2 linked regions of the Cupriavidus necator N-1 genome follow. The protein of the gene in region 2 interacts with the protein of the main gene of each other region in a pairwise test. Links are inferred from orthologs where the notes say so. Each region holds a gene or a part of one and is shown on either strand. Other genes may lie near its edges. The genes, in order: grxD and CNE_RS07515.

Region 1 (10,318 bases), 1.9 Mb from region 2 along the record:
GTAAATGCTTGAAACAGCACTGGTAGGGGTAAGGCGGCTGTCTATAATCGATTTCGACCGGCAAACGGAGAATGGTGCCGGCGTAGTCTCTCCCGAGAACATACCTAGGACGAAATCATGAAAAAACTGCTCGCGCTGTTGATGATCACCGCGGCCATGGCCGCTTGCAGCAAGAAGGAAGAAGCCCCGCCTGCCGCCTCGAACGCCGAGAGCGCCATGCAAAGCGCCGCTGAATCCGCCAAGGCCGCCGCGAGCGATGCCGCCGCTGCCGCCAGCAACGCCGCTGACGCAGCCAAGTCCGCCGCCAGCGGTGCTGCAGCCGACGTCTCGGCCGCCGCCGAAAAGGCCAAGGAAGACGCCGGTCACGCCATGGCAAATGCCAAGCAGGCCGCCAAGGATGCCGTCAACACGGGTGCCGACAAGGCCAAGGACGCCGTCAATAAGTAATCGTCCGGGCGGGGGCATTGCGCCACCCGCTGTCGATGAGCGGTACACTGGCGCCAAGCTGGAAGTCCCGCCCCAAAGCCCCGCCAGGCCTTTGCGCCGGTGGGGTTTTTTGTAGCCGGCAAAAGAACCGTCCCCCCCTTTCGATGTCTTCCCCAAACTCTGCCGCGCTGCCGGCGACCCCCACGCTGCGCGAAGCCCAGACCCTCGCCGCCATGGTCGGGTTGCCTGCCCTGGAAGTGCGCATGCTGCTGACGCATGTCACCGGCCTGAGCCGCACCCAGCTGATCACGCGTGACACCGACACCCTCACCATCGCCCAGCGCGACGCCTTTGCCACGCTGCTGGCGCGGCGGCTGGCGGGCGAGCCGATGGCCTACCTGATCGGCGAGCGCGAATTCTTCGGCCGCAAGTTCCGGGTCACGCCTGACGTGCTGATCCCGCGGCCCGATACCGAGGTCGCCGCCGAAGCCTCGCTGGCTCGGCTGGCCGAGGTGCCGCAGCCGACCGTGCTGGACCTGGGCACGGGCTCGGGCATCCTGGCCGTGACGCTGGCGCGCGAGCGCCGCGATGCGCAAGTCTGGGCCACCGACATCTCGCCCGGCGCGCTGATGGTGGCGCAGGACAACGCCAGCGCGCTCGGCGCCGACCGCATCCACTTCCTGGTATCTGACTGGTACGCGGCGCTGCCGGCGGGCCTGCGCTTCCACCTGATCGTCAGTAATCCGCCCTATATCGCCGAGGGCGACCCGCACCTGGCCGAAGGCGACCTGCGCTTCGAACCGATCGACGCGCTCACCGACCACGACGACGGCCTGTCCGACCTGCGGGTCATCGTCGCCGGTGCCGGCGCCCGGCTGCTGCCTGGCGGCTGGCTGCTGATGGAGCATGGCTACGACCAGGCGCAGGCCACCCGCCAGCTGCTGGAGGACGCCGGTTTCACCGGGGTCTTCACCGCCCGCGACCTGGCCGGCCTGGAACGCTGCACCGGCGGGCGCTGGCCAGGCGCTCAGCCCGGCGGCATCACTGCCGCTCACTGAAGCCCGGCGGCGATTCCGGTAAAATCGTTGTCAGATCCCCGCCACCGGCCAGGCCGCGTGGTGTCCCATTCCCCCCAGGCGGCGCCCGCGACACGGCATCGCCCCACTGAAAAGCAAACCATGAGCGACGTGCAGCAAAAGATCGATCAGATCGTCAAGGGCAACCCGGTAGTCCTGTTCATGAAGGGCACCGCGCAATTCCCGATGTGCGGCTTCTCGGGCCGCGCCATCCAGATCCTGAAGGCCTGCGGCGTGGACGCGCCCACCACGGTCAACGTGCTGGATGACGAAGGCGTGCGCCAGGGCATCAAGGAATACGCCAACTGGCCGACCATCCCGCAGCTCTACGTGAACGGTGAGTTCATCGGCGGCTCGGACATCATGATGGAGATGTACCAGAACGGCGAACTGCAAACCCTGCTGAAGGGCTGAGTTCCTTTATGTCCGTGACTGGCGGCACACCCAAACGGCTGATCGTCGCCATCACGGGCGCCACCGGCGCCATCTACGGCGTGCGCCTGCTGCAGGTGCTGCGCGCGGCGCCTTCCGTGGAAACCCATCTGCTGATTTCGCCGGCTGGCGTGATGAACCTGCAGCACGAGCTGGACATCAGCCGTGCCGAGGTGGAGGCACTGGCCAGCGTCGTGCACAACGTGCGCGACATCGGTGCGACCATCGCCAGCGGCTCGTTCCGCGCACAGGCGATGGTGGTGGCCCCCTGCTCCATGCGCACGCTGGCGGCGATAGCGCACGGCCTGTCCGACAACCTGATCACGCGCGCCGCCGACGTCACGCTCAAGGAGCGGCGCAAGCTGGTGCTGATGGTGCGGGAAACGCCGCTGAACCTTGCGCACCTGCGCAATATGACGGCGGTGACGGAAATGGGCGGGATCGTGTTCCCGCCGGTGCCGGGTTTCTACCAGAAGCCACAGAGCATTGCCGAACTGGTCGACCATACGGTCGGGCGCGTGCTCGACCTGGTGGACTTGCCGGAGATCGGCCAGACGCTCGCGCCCAGCTGGGGCGGGCTGAATAGCCGGGCTGGCGACGCCGCCGGCAACTGAAATGCCACCGGCGCGCAGCCTCTCTCTACGCGCCGGCATCCTCCTGCATCATCCTGCCAACGGCTGCCTTTACCAGTGGCGGTATCCCCGGCCGTAGTAGCCATAGCCACCGTAATAGTACGGCCGCGGTGCCACCACGACCGGCGCCGGGGCCACGTACACCGGCGCAGGGCCGACCGCGGGGCCGGCGGGCGTGGGATAGACGGCGCAGCCGCCCAGCAGGGTGACGGATGCCGCTGCGGCAGCCAGTCCAATCGTCAGCATTCTCATGATTTGTCCTTGGGGTCGGAACGGGCATGTGCCTGCCCTGCTGACGTTATACGGGCAGAAACCGTAATACGGCGTCAAAGGCGTGTAAGGCTTGTTACCGTTCCCTACGCGCCTTGTAACACATCCAGAGATGCCGTCAGATCTCGAACCGTATCCCCTGCGCCAGCGGCAGCGAATCGCCATAGTTGATGGTGTTGGTGGCGCGGCGCATATAGCCCTTCCACGCATCCGATCCCGACTCGCGGCCCCCGCCGGTCGCCTTTTCCCCACCGAAGGCGCCGCCGATCTCCGCGCCGCTGGTGCCGATGTTGACGTTGGCGATGCCGCAGTCGCTGCCTGCCGAGGACAGGAAGCGCTCGGCCTCGCGCATCGATTCCGTGAAGATGCACGACGATAGCCCGTGCGCCGCGGCATTGTTCAGCGCGATGGCCTCGTCCAGCGTGGTGTACGGCATCATGTACAGGATCGGCGCGAAGGTTTCGGTCAGCATGGTGTCGTGCTGTTCGTCGGTCATGACCAGCGCGGGCCGCACATAACAGGCATGCGGGTAGCGGTCGGCGAGCAGCCGTTCGCCGCCGGTGACGATATTGCCTTGCGCGCGGCAGGCGGCCAGCGCATTGGCCATGGCATCGCCCGCGGCAGTATCGATCAGCGGGCCGACCAGGGTGCCGTCGGCGAGCGGGTCGCCGACGGGCAGGCGGTCGAACACCGTGATCAGCCGGCTCGCCATGGTGTCCATCAGGTCGGCGTGGATAAAGCAGCGACGCAGCGTGGTGCAACGCTGGCCCGCCGTGCCGGCCGCGGCAAAGGTGATGGCCCGCACCGCCAGCTCGATGTCGGCCGAGGGCGCGACGATGGCGGCATTGTTGCCGCCCAGCTCCAGGATGCTGCGCTTGAAGTGCCCGGCGCAGGCAATGCCGACCTCGCGGCCCATGCGGGTCGAGCCGGTGGCGCTGACCAGCCGCACCGCCGGGTGCGATACCAGGTGGGTGCCCAGCATGCGCCCGCCCGGCAGCACCGCCGAGATGCCGGTGTGCTGCGGCGCCGCGGCGGCCAGCACGCGCTCCAGCAGGCCATGCGCGGCCAGCGCGCACAGGGTGACTCTTTCCGAGGGTTTCCAGATCACGCCGTTGCCGCACACCAGCGCCAGCGCCGCATTCCACGCCCACACCGCCACCGGGAAGTTGAAGGCCGAGATCACGCCGCACAGCCCATACGGATGCCAGGTCTCGCGCATTGCATGCTGCGGGCGCTCGGAGGCGATGGTCAGCCCGTGCAGCTGGCGCGACAGCCCGACCGCGAAGTCGCAGATGTCGATCATCTCCTGCACCTCGCCCAGGCCTTCCTGCAGGATCTTGCCGGACTCCAGCGAGACCAGCCGGCCCAGCGCCGGCTTGTGTTCGCGCAGCACCTCGCCGAAGCGCCGCACGATCTCGCCGCGCGCGGGCGCGGGCAGCAGCGCCCAGGTGGTCTGCGCCGCATGGGCGCGGGCGATCAGCGCGTCGGCCTGCGCCGGCGTGCAGGCCGGGACATGGCCGATGGCCTCGCCATCGACCGGCGAGCGTACCGTCACGGTACCGGCCGGCGCGCCCTCCCGCCACGGCCGCGGCAGGCCCAGCGAATCCCAGCAGGCAGCGAACTCTTGCGCTTTCATATGACGGTCTCCTGGAGCGGATGCTGCGTGTAGTGGCGGCCGAAGCGATTGGCAAGGAAGGCGTCCAGCGGCATCGACTCCTGCCGCACGAAGCCGGATTGCGGCAGCGCGCCGGTGGCCACCATGTCCAGCGCGGTGCAGATTCCCGCGGCGGTGGTCAGCTGGATCGCGTTGACATGGCCACCCTTGCCATCCACTCCGCCGATGCGCGCCGAGAACGAAGCCTGCGTCAGCGGCCCGCGCCCGCGTTCGCCCCCGGCGGGGTAGCCGGTGGCGGTGGCGAACACGATCACCACGTCCTGGTCGGTCACCGGGATGGCGCGGTCGAAGATATCGCGCAGCCATTCGCGGCGTTCGCGCAGGCGCAGGTCGTTGAGCAGCAGTTTCATCAGCGCGCAATGGCCCGGATAGCGGATGGACTTGTAGTCGACATGGCGCGCGCGGCCGGCCAGCGTCTCGGGCAGCGTGCCCAGGCCGCCAGATGTATTAAAGGCTTCGTACTCGATGCCGTCCAGCGCGAAGCTTTCCAGCCCCTCCAGCGCCGTCAGTTCCACGCGGCGGCCGTCGACGATGGCCTCGCACGGGTTGCAGTACTCGTTGATCAGTCCCTCGGTGCTCCAGGTCAGGTTGTACTTGAGCGCATTGCTGGGGTAGCGCGGCAGCGCGCCGACCCGCATCTGCAGGTCCAGCAGTTCCCCCCCGCCGCGCAGGAAGCGCTGCGCCAGGTCATGCCCGACTACGCCGATAAAGCCCGGCGCCAGCCCGCACTGCGGCATCAGCACCGAGCGCGCGCTTTGCGCCAGCTGGCGGATGGCCTGGGTCGCGGCCACGTCCTCGGTCAGGTCGAAGTAATGCACGCCCAGGCGCGCCGCCACCGAAGCCACGCTGATCGCGGCGTGGAACGGCAGCGCGTTGAGCACGGCATCGGCGCCGGCCAGCAACGCGGCGCAGGTGCCGGGCTCGGTGGGGTCGCCGGCGCGCGCCAGCACGCCGCGCGGCAGGCCGTCGAGGCGGCGTGCGTCATGATCGACCACGCTGACGCGGTAGTCGCCAGTGTCATGCAGCATGCTGGCAATGGTGCGCCCGATCTTGCCCGCACCCAGCACCACCACGTGCAGCGGGCGGGTCGCCTTGGGCAGGTCGCGCGGGGCCTGCCGGCCCAGGTTCGAGGCTTGCATGGTGTCTCCGTCCACAAGAAAAGGTTGTCCTGTTGACTGGAGTATGGATAGCCCGCGCGACACAATGAAGCCACAAGAACGACGAAAACCCGCCATAATCGAACGAAACGACGAACCATCCCGACGCAATGACCGAGCTCGACACCACCGACCGGCACCTGCTGTCGCTGCTGCAGGCCAATGCCCGCGAAAGCGCCGCCAACCTCGCCCGGCACCTGGGTATCGCCCGCACCACCGTGGTCGCGCGCATCGCGCGGCTGGAGCGCAGCGGGGTGATTGCCGGCTACGGCGTGCGGCTGGGGCAGCGCATGGAAGACAACGCCATCCTGGCCTACTGCGGCCTGTCAGTGCAGCCCAAGGCCGCGCCCGCCATCCTGCGCGCGCTGCAGCGCCTGCCCGAGATCGAAGAGGTCAATTCCGTCAGTGGCCCGGTCGACTACCTGGTGGCGATCCGCTGCGACACGCACGACCGGCTGGACCGGCTGCTCGACGAGATCGGCATGCTCGACGGCGTCAACCACACCACCACCTCGATCGTGCTGGCACGCAAGCTCGACCGCCGGCGCGCCGCCGGCTGACGCGGTATGCTGCCAACCCGATCAAGCGTTTGCGGAGCAACAATATGAACAACCCGATCCGTGTCGCCGTGGGCGGCGTGACCGGCTGGGCCGGCGGCGAACTGGCGCGCGGCGTGGCCCATGCGGCCGACATGACCCTGGTGGCCGGCTTGTCGCGCGGCGCCGCCGGGCAGCCTCTGGCGCAGCTGACCGGCCATGCCGATACGCCGGGCGTGGCGGCCGCCAGCATCGAGACCCTGGGGGCAACGCCCTACGACGTCTATGTCGAATACACCAAGCCGGGCATCGCCAAGCACAACATCCTGCAGGCGCTGGCGCACGGCGCGCACGTGGTGGTGGGCACTTCGGGGCTGACCGACGAGGACTATGCGGAGATTGATGCGGCCGCACGCCAGGCCGACCGCGGCGTGCTCGCCTGCGGCAATTTCGCCATCACGGTGGTGCTGCTGCAGAAGTTTGCCGAGATGGCCGCGCGCCACCTGGAACACTGGGAGATCATCGACTACGCCAAGGCCGGCAAGATCGATGTGCCCTCTGGCACCGTGCGCGAGCTGGCCTACCGGCTCGGCCAGGTCAAGGCCGCCGCGCAGGCGGTGCCGGTCGACCAGGTCAACGGCCCGAAGGAAACCCGCGGCGCCACCATGTCGGGCACGCAGGTGCACGCGGTGCGGCTGCCGGGCTACCAGCTTGGCGTGGAAGTGATCTTCGGCGCCGACGGCCAGCGCCTGCACCTGAAGCACGAGGCCGGCGACGGCTCCACGCCCTATGTCGCCGGCGCGCTGCTGGCGATCCGCAAGGTCCACACCGTGCGTGGCGTGGTGCGGGGGCTGGACAAGGTGATGGAAGGGCTCTGAGGCCCGCCTGCTGCGGGTGTTACCAGCTGCCAGGCTTCTCCGGCTTGGGCGCAGGCTTCGGTGCGGGCTTGGCGGCGGCTGCCTTGCCGCCCTTGGCCGCGGGCGCCGAGGCCGGATTGAGCTGCTTGTCCACCTCGGCATCCTTGTCCGCCATCAGCATGCGCGCCTGCGGCAGCAGCATTTCGATGGTGCCGGTGTTGGGGTCTTCCGGCATGGCGTAGAGCTCAACCGTCAGCGGCTTGTGCATCCAGCCGGCGTGCAGCGTCTTGACGCTCTTGCCAGCCTTGTCGGGCATGTCGACCTGCTCCTGCCGGAACGGCTTGCCGTACAGCGCGCTGACGCTGTCGGCCGCGGCCTGCTGCGAGTTGGCGCCGGCGGTCGGCACCACCAGGCCGACCAGCGCGTTGCGGTCGACAAAGGCCAGCACAAAGGGGCCGTCCATAAAGGACGGGCGCTGCGCGCGCGGCACGCCGACCTGGCGCATCAGGCCATCGCCCTTCAGTTCGACACAGAATCCGGTGACATCGCGGCCATCGGGCGTGCGCTTGTCGGCGCAATCCGGCAAGGCCGGCAGCGGGTTGCCGATTTCCAGCATGGCCAGCAGCGGCGACAGCGCGCTGTTCTCGGCCTGGGCCTTGGCCGGTGCGGGGGCCGCCGGCCTGGCGGCAGGGGCGGAAGCAGGGGCAGCAATGGCGCCGGCAGCGGCGCCCAGCAGGCCGGCAAGCGCCAGCCCGGCAACGGGGAATTTCAAATCGGACTCCTGATGAACGGCTCCGGGTTGGAGCCCGCCCCGGCCGGGTTGTTCCTGATTGGCGCGGGCGGTGACGGGAAAGTCACCGCCGGCCTGCCGGGCCAGGGGCGAGCAGTAGCTTACCCCATGGCCCTGGCGGCTCCGGCACTTCCAGTCAGTCCAACGAAATGTTATTGGCCTTGATGACCTTGCCCCAGTGCTCGCGGTCGGCTTCGATATAGCGGTCGATCTCGGCCTGCGTGCGCGGGGCCTGCACGACCAGTCCCAGCGCGCTGAAGGTGGAACGGAACTGCGCGTCCTTGAGCACGTGGGCAGCAGCGGCCTGCAGCCTGGCCACCGCATCGGGCGGCGTCTGCGCGGGCACGGCCAGGCCGAACCAGGTGGCGGCCTGGAAGTTGGGATAGCCGCTTTCCGCCACGGTCGGCACGTTGGGCAGCACATCCAGCCGGGTGCGGCCGGTGACCGCCAGGGCCTTGAGCTTGCCCGCCTTGATATGCGGCAGCGAGGTGCTGACCACATCCACCATCAGCTGCACGTCGTTGGCCAGCAGCGCCGACAGCGCCGGGGCGCTGCCGTTGTAGGGCACGTGAGTGACGCTGATGCCCAGCTCGGTCTTGAGCATTTCGGTGGCCAGCTGGAGCGCGTTGCCCAGGCCGACCGAGCCATAGTTGAGCTTGCCGCCCGCGGCCTTGGCGTAGGCCGCGAACTCGCGGATATTGCTGGCCGGGACCTTGGGGTTGGTCACCACCACCAGCGGCACCTCGGCGCCAATGCTGAAGATCCTGAAGTCCTTGGGTGGATCGTAGTTGATCTTCTTGTACAGCATCGGGTTGAGCACCATGCTGCCGTTGGTGGCCAGCACCATGGTGTAGCCGTCTGCGGGCGCACGCGCCACGCTGGTGGTGCCGATCATGGTGGCCGCGCCGGGGCGGTTTTCCACCACCACGGTCTGGCCCAGCTGGCGCGACATGCCGTCGGCCAGCGCGCGGCCGAACTGGTCGGTTGAGCCGCCGGGCGTGTAGGGCACCACCAGCTTGATCGGGCGATCGGGATAGGCAGCCTGCGCGGCCCCGCCCCACATGGCCAGCGCGCACCCCGCGCCGGCTGCCATCGCGGCGAGCCAGGCGCGCCGTCCGCTCGGTTGGTTCTGCATCGCGTCTCCTCCTGTTGTTATCGGTCGTGATCCATGCAGGCCGGGCGGGCGCTCAGACGCGGCGCTGGCGGCCTTCCCAGTATCGGTCACGCAGGCGGCGCTTGGCGAGCTTGCCGGTTTCATCGCGCGGCAGCTGCGCCTCGACCACGATGCTGCGCGGCACCTTGAAGCCCGACAGCCGCTGGCGCAGCCAGTCGATCACCTCGGCCTCGCGGATCTCCACGCCCGGCATCGGCTGCACCATGCCCAGCAGGCGCTCGCCGTATTCGTCGTCGGGGATGCCGAACACTACGCAGTCGGCCACGCCGGGGTAGCGCACCAGCTCGTGCTCGATCTCGGCCGGGTAGATGTTCACGCCGCCGGAGATCACCATGTCCGAGGCGCGGTCGCAGATAAACAGGTAGCCGTCGGCATCGACATAGCCCATGTCGCCCAGCGTCACCAGCCCGTCGCGGTCGATGGCGGCGCGCGCGGCGTCGTTGTTGCGGTAGCTGAAGTCGGGATAGGCGGGCTGGCGCACGTAGACCAGGCCGACTTCGCCCGGCGCGCACTGGCGGCCGTTCTCGTCGAGGATGCGCAGCTGCGCGTCATCGACCGGCTTGCCGGCGGTCCCCGGGCGCGCGGCGGCATCGGCCGGCGTGGCCACGGTGATCATGCCGGCTTCGCTGGAGGCGTAGGTCTCATGGATGACCGGGCCCAGCCATTCCAGCATCGCGCGCTTCACGTCGGGCGAGCACGGCGAGCCGGTGGAGGCAACGAAGCGGATCGATGACAGGTCGTACTTGGCGCGCACCTCGGGCGGCAGCTTGAGCAGGCGCACGTACATGATCGGCACCAGGTAGAGCACGTCGATGCGGTGCTTCTCCACCAGCGCCAGCACCTGCTCGGCATCAAAGCGCGGCGTGAGCACCAGGCGTTCGGCCATCTGCAGCGCGTTCTGGATAAACGAGCCCGGCGCGCTGTGGTACAGCGGCGCCGACATCAGCGTGCGGCAGCCCGGCTCGATACCGTAGGTCTGCCGCACCACCGAGCGCATGCGCGCGAGCTGTTCCTCCAGCCGGTCCAGCGGCAGCGCCTGGCGCACCACGCCCTTGGGCCGGCCGGTGGTGCCGGAGGTGTAGGCCATATGACCGCGCGGTGCCACGCGCGGGCCGTCGTAGGCCGGCTGCTGCGCCAGCCAGCTTTCATAGTCGATGGCGCCTTGCGCGGGGCGGCCCACCGCCAGCACCGTCATGCCGGCCGGCACGGCGTCGCGCACGGCGGGCAGCAGGTCGGCCTGCACCAGCAGCACCCTGGCGCCGCTGTCGGTCAGCAGGAAGCGCACTTCCTCGG
Region 2 (10,285 bases):
GGTGACGCCAACCCGATCCTGTCGATCCACGACGTCGGCGCGGGCGGCATCTCCAACGCTTTCCCGGAACTGGTGGACGGCGCCGACCGAGGCGCGCGCTTCGACCTGCGCCAGGTGCACCTGGAAGAGTCCGGCCTGTCGCCGGCGGAAATCTGGTGCAACGAGTCGCAGGAGCGCTATGTGCTGGCCATCGCGCCGGACAGCTTCCCGCAGTTCCAGGCCATGTGCCAGCGTGAGCGCTCGCCGTTCGCCGTGGTTGGCATCGCCACCGAAGAAAAGCAGCTGCAGCTGGTCGACGCCAGCGTCGACGCTGCGCTCAAGGAGCACTACGCCGTCGACATGCCGATGGACGTGCTGCTGGGCAAGCCGCCGCGCATGCACCGCGACGTCAAGCGCGTGGAAGAGGCATTGCCGGCCGTGGACGTGACCGGCATCAGCCTGGAGCAGGCGGTGCGCGACGTGCTGCGCCATCCGACGGTGGCCAGCAAGTCGTTCCTGATCAGCATTGGCGACCGCACCGTGGGCGGCATGAACGCGCGCGACCAGATGGTCGGCCCGTGGCAGGTGCCGGTGGCCGACGTAGCCGTGACCACGCTCGACTACAAGGGTAACGCCGGCGAGGCGATGACCATGGGCGAGCGCACCCCGCTGGCCGTGATCAACGCGCCGGCATCGGGTCGCATGGCGATCGGCGAGGCGCTAACCAACCTGGCGGCCGCGCCGGTCAAGGACCTGGGCAAGGTCAAGCTGTCGGCCAACTGGATGGCGGCCTGCGGCGTGGAAGGCGAAGACGCGAAGCTGTATGACACCGTGCACGCCGTCGGCATGGAACTGTGCCCGGCGCTGGGCATCAGCATCCCGGTCGGCAAGGATTCGCTGTCGATGCGCACCAAGTGGCAGGACGACGGCGTCAACAAGGAAGTGGTCGCGCCGGTATCGCTGATCATCTCGGCCTTTGCCGCGGTGGACGATGTCAACCGCACGCTGACCCCGCAACTGCGCACCGACGCCGGCGACACCGTGCTGATCGCTGTCGACCTGGGCCGTGGCAAGAACCGCATGGCCGGCAGCATCCTGGCGCAGGTCATGCAGCAGGTGGGCGACAGCGCCCCCGACGTCGACAATGCCGAAGACCTGAAGAACTTCTTCAACGTGATCCAGCGCCTGAACCGCGAAGGCAAGCTGCTGGCCTACCACGACCGTTCCGACGGCGGCTTCATGGCTGCGCTGGCGGAGATGGCCTTTGCCGGCCACTGTGGCGTGTCGCTAAACGTCGACATGCTGGCGCTGGACCCGCAGCAGGAGCAGGACTACGGCGACGCCAAGAACTGGGCGCAGCAGATTGCCGAGCGCCGCAACGACCAGACCCTGCGCGCGCTGTTCTCGGAAGAGCTGGGCGCGGTGGTGCAGGTGCGTATGGACGACCGCGACACGGTCTTCGCCGTGCTGCGCGAAGCCGGCCTTTCGGCCTGCAGCCATGTGGTGGGCAAGCCCAACGCGACCGACCAGATCGAGGTCTACCGCGATGCCAAGAAGGTCTTCGGCGCCTCGCGCACGGACCTGCAGCGCAACTGGAGCGAAGTCAGCTGGCGCATCTCGCGCCTGCGCGACAACCCGGCCTGCGCCGACAGCGAATACGACCGCCTGCTCGACGCCGCCGACCCAGGTATCAGCCCGGTGCTGACCTTCGATGCGGCCGAAGACATCGCCGCGCCGTTCATCGCCGCCGGCGCCCGTCCGCGCGTGGCCATCCTGCGCGAGCAGGGCGTCAACTCGCAGATCGAGATGGCGTACAGCATGGACCGCGCCGGCTTTGACACGCACGACGTGCACATGAGCGACCTGATCGCCGGCCGCGCCAACCTGGCCGACTTCAGCGGTTTCGTTGCCTGCGGCGGCTTCAGCTACGGCGACGTGCTGGGCGCGGGCGAGGGCTGGGCCAAGACCATCCTGTTCAACGCGCAGATGGCCGAGCAGTTCGCGGCCTTCTTCAACCGCCAGGACACTTTCGCGCTGGGCGTTTGCAACGGCTGCCAGATGATGAGCAACCTGGCCCCGATCATTCCGGGCGCGGGTGCGTGGCCCAAGTTCACGCGCAACCAGTCGGAGCAGTACGAAGCGCGCTACGTGACCGTGGAAGTGCAGTCCTCGCCGTCGATTTTCTTCGCTGGCATGGAAGGCAGCCGCATCCCGATCGTGGTTGCCCACGGCGAAGGGTTTGCCGACTTCTCGCAGCAGGGCAATATCGACCAGGCCCACGTGGCGCTGCGCTTTGTCGACAACTACGGTGCGGTCACGCAGGCCTATCCGCTCAACCCGAACGGCTCGCCCGACGGCATTACCTCGGTGACCACCGTCGATGGCCGCTTCACCGTGCTGATGCCGCACCCGGAACGCGTGTTCCGTGCCGCGACCATGAGCTGGGCGCCGGATGCGTGGAAGCAGGTTGCCGACGGCGGCAGCCCGTGGATGCGGATGTTCCGCAATGCGCGGAAGTGGGTGGGGTAAGCATCAGCCCAGGGCCTGCGCCCTTCGTCCCAACCATAGCCACCGGCAGCGCCGGTGGCTTTTTAGTTTTTCGGCGATGCAAGCAGCCAAAGCCCGGATGGCGACGGCCATTTCGCTACGCATCTTGGAATCTTCCGCATTTCCTGCCGCTTTCGCACTGTTACTCTCGCGCTGACTCACGATCGGATGCAGGACTGGTTCCCTTGCATCCGGGTCGCTCGAACACGGAACGGTGGATTCGGAGATCCCATCATGAATCAGAAGGTGCAGTCGTCCCCGGCAGTCGATGCAGACTATATGTTTACCCCGGTCCCGCCCGACGCACGCAGGACGACCTGGAAACAGGTGGCGGTATGGGTGGGGTTTAGCTACGTTGCCACCGGCCTGTTCATCGGCGGCACGCTGGCCGGGCCGGCGGGCGGCGCGGGTGTTTCCTTCCCCATGGCCTTGCTGGCCATCGCCATCGGCATGGGCATCCTGTTCGTGCTGACGTCGCTGCTGGGCGTCATCGCGCAACGAACCGGGCTGAGCCTGGCGCTGCTGTGCCGCTATGCCTATGGCGCAAAAGGCATGAACCTGCCGATGCTGACGCTGGGCTGGTTCTCCGCCATCACCGGCATGGTGGGCGACATCTGGGGCGCGTTCATCGGCAATCCGAGCGGCATCACCGTGCTTGACCCGGCCCGCCTGGGATTCGACATCGCGCCGATCACGCTGGAAGTGTTCCTGGCATGCGTGACCTGCGGCCTGCTGTTCACCGCGACCTCGATGTCCGGCATGAAAGGGCTGGAGCGGCTGGCGGTGGCGGTGGCGCCCGTCATCATGCTGATCGCGGTGCTGGTACTGGTGTACCTGCTGTTGCATCCGGTCCTGAACGCGAAAGCGCAGCCGCTGGCGGAGAACGCATCATGAAGAAGGTCTTGCTGAATGAGTTCTCCACGGCCGAACTGGAGGCCATGTTTGCCGCTGGCGGTATAGACAGCGACATCACCGTTTTTGGCAGTTGCGAAAGTCACGGCGGGCACCTGCCGCTCGGGCCGAACCTGTTCGTTCCCGCCGAAGTGGCACGGCTGGCGGCGCAACGGCTTGAACGGACCATTGTGGTCCCCGGCGTGCCGTTCGGCACCTCGATGCACTACAACGCCACCCGATGGCGGTCTCGCTGCGCTTCAAGACGGTGACGGCGCTTGCCGAGGATATCTTCGAGAGCCTGATTGCCTACGATATCCGGTACATCTTTGTGCTGAACGGGCACGACGGCAATATTGCGCCGCTCGAGATCGCCCAGCGCAAGGTTAAGCAGCGCTACCCGAAGGTGGTGTTCGCCTTCCTGCCTGCCTGGTGGTCGGTGATCGGCAGCCGGCTTGGCGACGGCTTCTTCGCCGAGTGGAATGGATTGGGCCACGGCGGCGAAGGTGAAACCTCGATCACCATGGCGGTGTTTCCGTACCTGTGCGACCTGGGCAAGGCCATGCGGCAGATGCCGGTAGACAGCATCCGCATCGGCGAGCGCGTACAGATCATGTGGGATATCGCCAAGGTTTCGGCGACCGGCGCCACCGGTGACCCGACCTGGGCCAGCGCGGAAAAGGGCAGCAAGATGCTGGACGCGCTGGTCGGACTGGTTACCGACAGTATCAGGCAGCTCGATGAAACGGGGTGGCGCTACGACCTGCGCCAGTGAAGGCAAGGTTCAGCCGGCAAGCGGAGGGAGCAGGCGTGAACTCCATGACGCATAGGCGTAGGTCAGCATGCGCCCCGATTCAAAACCCGGAGGCGGCCTGATCTCGCCGCGAGCCTCCCTGTACGCCACCACGGCGTGCAGGATCTTCTCGGGCGCGTAACGGTCACGCAGGGGCAGGTAGGGGTGGAGCTGGCGCCAGCCGGGGGCGGCGCCGTCCAGGGTCGCCCAGGCAAGTGCGCAATAGCACATGCCCCGGGACGAGAGATGCCAGAGTTGCCAGTAACGGCCAGTCGACTCCACGCGCTGCATCCTTGAATCTTGCAGGACCGGCGGGGGGCGACCGGACCGTGCCTTACTGGATCTTGGCCTTGTCCTTGAGTGACTTCATCATGGCCTGGAACTGCTCGCGCTGCCAGTTCTGGTCCCCCATCAGCATCTGCGTCAACTGCGGCTTGACCTCTTCGAACGACGGGATCTTGGCGTCGCGCACGTCGACCAGTTCGATGATATGCCAGCCGAACTGGGTCTTGACCGGCGTATCGGTCAGCTGGCCCTTCTTCAGGCCGGTCATGGCTGCCGAGAACTCAGGCACGTAGCTGCTGCTGTTGGCCCAGTCCAGGTCGCCGCCGTTGGCCGCGGAGCCCGGGTCCTTGGACGAGGCCTTGGCCATGTCCTCAAACTTGGCGCCGCCCTTGATCTTGGTGATGATCGCCTTGGCGTCGGCTTCCTTTTCCACCAGGATATGGCGGGCGTGGTATTCCTTGCCGTTGCCAAACTGCGACTTGATCTTGTCGTACTGCTTGCGCAACTCGGCGTCGCTGGCGCCGTGGGTCTTCACGTAGTCTTCGAACACTGCGCCGGCCAGCACGTTCAGGCGGGCCTGTTCCAGTTGTTCCTGCACGTCGTCGCGCTGGGTCAGGCCGCGCTTGTTGGCTTCCTGCGAGAGCAGTTCGCGGTCGATCAGCATGTTGCGTGCGCGCGAGCGCAGCTCCGGGTTGTCGGGCTGGCCGGTGCCGGCGATCAACTTGTCCAGCTTTGCCGATGAAATGGCCTTGCCATTCACGACGGCGGCATTCTGGGCGATGGCCGGCAGGCTGCCGGCAGCAAGCACAGCCGCCAGGCTGAACGAGAGGACGGTGGTCTTCATGGAATCAGGTCTGAGAGTTGCTGGAAGAATAGTGTGATGATGCGCGGGATTGGTACTCTTGGTCGGTGAACGCAGTCACGGCAAGTGCGTGGATCTGCGCGGGGAACAGACCGCGCAGCGCATCATACACCATGCGGTGTCGTGCAACCCGGCTGTGACCCGTAAAGCGCTCGCTGACGATTGTCACGTGGTAATGTCCGCCGCCGGATGCGGCGCCGGCATGTCCGGCGTGCAGCGCGCTGTCGTCGCGCACGGCCAGGTGGCTGGGGGCGAGCGCTTCGCGCAGCATCGCCTCGATAGTAGCGGGATCGGCTGCCATCAATGGTTTCCTTCGGTTTGGGGGTGCGGGGGCGGGGCCGTCAGTCCTGGCTGTTCTCGGGCATGTGGCGCGACAGCCAGACACTCTGGGCGACGATGAACACCAGCATCATCCCCATGCTGCCGAACAGCTTGAAGTTGACCCAGGTCTCGGTCGAGAACTGGTAGGCCACGTACAGGTTCAGCACGCCCATGGCGGCAAAGAAGCCGGCCCAGGCGGCGTTCAGCCGCGCCCACACCGGGTCGGGCAGGGTCACCTGTTTTTCCATCATGGCGCGGATCAGGTTCTTGCGCCAGCCGATCACCGAGCCCAGCAGCGCCACCGCGAACATCCAGTAGAGCACGGTCGGCTTCCACTTGATGAAGGTCTCGTTGTGCAGCACCAGCGTGGCGCCGCCGAACACCGCGATGATCAGCAGGCTGACCCACTGCATCGGCTCGACCTTGCGGTGGCGGAACCAGACCCAGCCGATCTGCAGCACCGTGGCGCCAATGGCCACGGCGGTGGCGGTGTAGATGTCAGCCAGCTTGAAGGCGGCAAAAAACAGGATGACCGGGAACAGGTCGAACAGGAATTTCATGCGGTACCAGGTTGTGTCCGGCGTGCTTGCCGGAGCGTTCAGCGCTGCGGGTCGCGCCGGGGTTTGTCGCCGCTGCCGGCGGCGTGGGCATCATCCGCCGCACGCTGTGCCGGGTCGCGATCATCGAATTTTAGCGCAGCCGAGTTGATGCAATAGCGCAGACCGGTCGGGGCGGGGCCATCTTCGAAGACATGGCCCAGATGGCTGCCGCATTCCTTGCAGCGTACCTCTACCCGCGTCATGCCGTGGCTGTGGTCGACGTGCTCGGCAATCACCTCGCCGTTGATGGCGCGGAAATAGCTGGGCCAGCCGCAGCCGGCATCGAACTTGGTGGCGGATTCGAACAGCGGCGTGCCGCAGCCCACGCAGTGGTAGATGCCGTTGTCCCAGTGGTCCCAGTAGCGGCCGGTGAACGGGCGCTCGGTGGCGGCCTCGCGGGTCACGCGGTATTCGATGTCGGAGAGTTGTTCACGCCACTCGGCGTCGGTCTTGGTGGTGGTCATGGTTTGTCCTCGCAGGGCTTCCTCGGATGGGTTCCTCAGTTAAGGCATTGGTCGTGCGAACTGCGCGAACCTTACACCGGCTGGCGCCGGCGTACCGGGCGCGGATCACATGGCGTCACGACGAGCAACTGACCTCCAGGCCGGACGCCCAGTCCGGCGGCAGCGCCGCGTAGTGTTCTGCCTCCGGCTGTTCGTCGAAGGGGCGCGATAGCACTGCCAGCAGCCGGTCCACTTCGGTGAAGTCCTTCTCGCCGGCGTGCCGGATCGCGGTTTCGGCCAGGTGGTTGCGCAGCACGTATTTGGGGTTGACCGCCAGCATTTCCAGTTCGCGCGCGGCATCGTGCGACTGCTCGGCGCGCAGGCGCACGCGATAGTCGGCCACCCACGTGTCAAAGGCGGCACGATCCAGGAACAGGTCGCGCACCGGCGCGTCGCGCGCGGCATCGGTGGATGAAATGCCGCACAGCTTGCGCCAGAACAGCGTGTAGTCCACGCGCTGGCCGTGCAACAGCTGGAACAGGCTGGTCAGCAGTGGCTCATCGCTCTTGTCGTCGCCGCCGGCAGGCGGGCGCAGGCCCAGCTTGGCGCGGTAGTGGCGGAAGAACGCCGCGGCATAGCGCTCGCGGAACGGGTCCAGCGCCGCGCGCGCGGCTTCCACGGCGGCGTCGCGCGCGCCTTCCTTGTCGGCATCCTCCGGTGCCAGCCACAGCGGCAGCAGCGCCTGGGCCAGGCAGTGCAGGTTCCAGAACGCCACCTGCGGCTGCTGGCTGTAGGCGTAGCGGCCCTGCGTGTCGGAGTGGTTGCAGATATGGTTGGCGTCGAATGCATCGAGGAAGCCGAACGGGCCGTAGTCGATGGTCAGGCCCAGGATCGACATATTGTCGGTATTCATCACGCCATGGCAGAAGCCCACCGCCTGCCAGTGCGCGATCAGGTCGGCGGTGCGCAGCGAGACCTCGCGCAGCAGCGCCTGGTAGGGCTGGGTGTCGTCGCGGCACGCGGGCATGAAGTTGTCGATGACGAAATCCGCCAGCTTGCGCAGCGCGGCCACGTCGTCGTGCGCGGCGAAATGTTCGAAGTGCCCGAAGCGGATAAAGGTCGGCGACAGCCTGGTCACCACCGCGGCGGTCTCGATGGTCTCGCGGCGCACCGGCGCGTCCGAGCCCATGATCGACAGTGCGCGAGTGGTCGGCACGCCCAGTGCGGCCATGGCTTCGGAGCAGAGGTACTCACGGATCGACGAGCGCAGCACCGCGCGGCCATCGGCCATGCGCGAGTAGGGCGTCAGGCCCGCGCCCTTGAGCTGGACTTCCCACGGGCCGGTGGCGGTCTCGGCCTGCGCCAGGCGGATGGCACGGCCATCGCCGAGCTGGCCGGCCCACACCCCGAACTGGTGCCCGGAATATACGCTGGCGAGCGGGTCGGCCCAGTCCGGCACCTGGTTGCCGACAAAGGTCTCGATAAAGTCCTCGCGGCTGCCGATGTTGGCGTCCCAGCCGAGCAGCGCCGCCGCGGCCGGCGCCACCCCCACCAGGTAGGGTGACGGCAGCGGCGTGGGACGCAGGCGCGTAAAGAACTGCATGCCGAGTTCGGCGAAGCCGGGCGCGGTGCGAAAGGGCACGGACAGCGTGGCCGGCGTGGCTGTGTCGGAGGGCTGCGGAGCTTGTGACTGGGGCGTGTCTGGCATCGCGTAGGGGCGCCTCGGGGCGCAAGGGGCGGTGCGAATTCCGTGCGTTCGTCGATGTGCGGCGAACCGCGTAAAAGGCGGTGCAGCGCGGCATGCCGGGCGCACGAAAATGCGATGGTGGCTAGGGAAAACGACATGTTGAGGTGCAACATGCCACGCAGTATTGTACGTCCTCAACGGCACTCGACCGCTCGACCGAGTGAATGCCGCCATGCACCGCACGGTTATTTTCCTCCTTCAGTGCGCACATGAATCCGGTGCATGGGCTTTTCGCAGAATTGCGGCCCCGAATTCGATGGCAATACCGACGGCAACCCCGACGGCAATACGCAACGACAGTACGGCAGTGCACAACGAGATCGGCCGGATGCCGATTTGGTGCATGGAAACGACCGCCAAAAAATAGTACGGTTGTTCGTTTTCAGGCGAATTACACAAGACATTCAGGAGGCAGGTTCATGGCATTGATGGGTCAAATGATGAGCGCGCCGCTGCTCATTTCCTCCATCATCAAACACGCCGCGCGTTACTACGGCAGCACCGAGATCGTCTCGCGGCGCACGGAGGGCGACCTGCATCGCTATACGTACCGCGATTGCGAACTGCGCGCCCGCAAGCTTGCGCAGGCGCTGGGCGCACTGGGCGTGAAGCAGGGCGAGCGCGTCGGCACGCTGGCCTGGAACGGCTACCGCCACCTGGAGATCTACTACGGCGTGTCCGGCATGGGCGCCGTCTGCCATACCATCAACCCGCGCCTGTTCCCCGAGCAGATTGCCTATATCGTCAACCACGCGGAAGACGGCTATGTCTTCTTCGACCTGACCTTCCTGCCACTGGTGGAAGGCGTTGCGCCGCATTGCCCCAACGTCAAGGGGTGGGTGGCGATGACCGACCGCGCGCATATGCCGGCCGAATCCAAGGTGCCGCTGCTGTGCTACGAGGAGCTGATCGACGCGCAGGACGGCAACTACGAATGGCCGCAGTTCGACGAGAACCAGGCGTCGAGCCTGTGCTATACGTCGGGCACCACCGGCAATCCCAAGGGCGCGCTGTATTCGCACCGCTCGACGGTGCTGCACTCGTATGCGTCGGCACTGCCCGACGCGCTGGGCTGCTCCGCCAGCGACGTGATCCTGCCCGTGGTGCCGATGTTCCACGTCAATGCCTGGGGCCTGCCGTACTCGGTGCCGCTGGTCGGCGCCAAGCTGGTGCTGCCGGGTGCCAAGCTGGACGGGGCCTCGATCTATGAACTGTTCGAGCAGGAGAAGGTGACCTTCTCCGCCGGCGTGCCGACGGTGTGGCTCGGCCTGCTCCAGCACGTGCAGTCGAACAAGCTCAAGTTTTCCACCTTCCGCCGCACCGTGATCGGCGGCTCGGCCGCGCCGCCGGCGATGATCCGCGCGCTCGAGGCGCTGGATGTGGAAGTGATCCACGCTTGGGGCATGACCGAGATGTCGCCGCTGGGCACGTCGTGCAAGCTGCTGGCCAAGCACCAGGACCTGTCCGACGCCGACCGCCACAAGATCCAGGAAAAGCAGGGCCGCGTGATCTTCGGCGTCGACATGAAGATTGTCGATGGCGACGGCAACGAGCTGCCGTGGGACGGCAAGGCCTTCGGCGACCTGATGGTGCGCGGGCCGTGGATCATCGACCGCTACTTCCGCAACGATGCCAATCCGCTGGCCGACGGCTGGTTCCCGACTGGCGACGTCGCCACCATCGACGCCGATGGCTTCATGCAGATCACCGACCGCAGCAAGGACGTGATCAAGTCCGGCGGCGAATGGATCTCGTCGATTGATATCGAGAACGTCGCCGCCGCGCACCCCGCGGTGCATATGGCGGCCTGCATCTCAG

What was found.
Region 1: the proteins of CNE_RS07515 (region 2) and grxD interact in binary tests that used the Escherichia coli proteins (3 or more experiments, as listed by UniProt). The link is inferred for Cupriavidus necator N-1 from one-to-one orthologs.

The regions. Positions count from the first base shown.
Region 1 is NC_015726.1:3,420,967-3,431,284, forward strand. The notes cover bases 264-3,260. They hold grxD (Grx4 family monothiol glutaredoxin), read left to right. Parts: upstream 264-1,604; coding sequence 1,605-1,916; downstream 1,917-3,260. Other genes in these bases: CNE_RS16020 (hypothetical protein), read left to right, coding at 264-447; prmC (peptide chain release factor N(5)-glutamine methyltransferase), read left to right, coding at 591-1,484; CNE_RS16035 (UbiX family flavin prenyltransferase), read left to right, coding at 1,925-2,548; CNE_RS16040 (hypothetical protein), read right to left, coding at 2,618-2,812; amaB (L-piperidine-6-carboxylate dehydrogenase), read right to left, coding at 2,955-3,260. In the rest of the region: more of CNE_RS16020, read left to right, coding at 118-263; more of amaB, read right to left, coding at 3,261-4,472; CNE_RS16050 (saccharopine dehydrogenase C-terminal domain-containing protein), read right to left, coding at 4,469-5,650; CNE_RS16055 (Lrp/AsnC family transcriptional regulator), read left to right, coding at 5,779-6,228; dapB (4-hydroxy-tetrahydrodipicolinate reductase), read left to right, coding at 6,273-7,082; CNE_RS16065 (hypothetical protein), read right to left, coding at 7,102-7,833; CNE_RS16070 (Bug family tripartite tricarboxylate transporter substrate binding protein), read right to left, coding at 7,988-8,986; CNE_RS16075 (acyl-CoA synthetase), read right to left, coding at 9,039-10,318. UniProt on the Escherichia coli protein: Monothiol glutaredoxin involved in the biogenesis of iron-sulfur clusters.
Region 2 is NC_015726.1:1,564,695-1,574,979, forward strand. The notes cover bases 4,002-6,965. They hold CNE_RS07515 (BolA family protein), read right to left. Parts: upstream 5,659-6,965; coding sequence 5,344-5,658; downstream 4,002-5,343. Other genes in these bases: CNE_RS07505 (hypothetical protein), read right to left, coding at 4,202-4,501; CNE_RS07510 (peptidylprolyl isomerase), read right to left, coding at 4,545-5,339; CNE_RS07520 (septation protein A), read right to left, coding at 5,699-6,238; msrB (peptide-methionine (R)-S-oxide reductase MsrB), read right to left, coding at 6,277-6,741; CNE_RS07530 (protein adenylyltransferase SelO), read right to left, coding at 6,857-6,965. In the rest of the region: purL (phosphoribosylformylglycinamidine synthase), read left to right, coding at 1-2,508; CNE_RS07495 (cytosine permease), read left to right, coding at 2,761-3,420; more of CNE_RS07530, read right to left, coding at 6,966-8,428; CNE_RS07535 (3-(methylthio)propionyl-CoA ligase), read left to right, coding at 8,887-10,285. UniProt on the Escherichia coli protein: Transcriptional regulator that plays an important role in general stress response. Has many effects on cell morphology, cell growth and cell division. Acts by regulating the transcription of many genes, including dacA (PBP-5), dacC (PBP-6), ampC and mreB.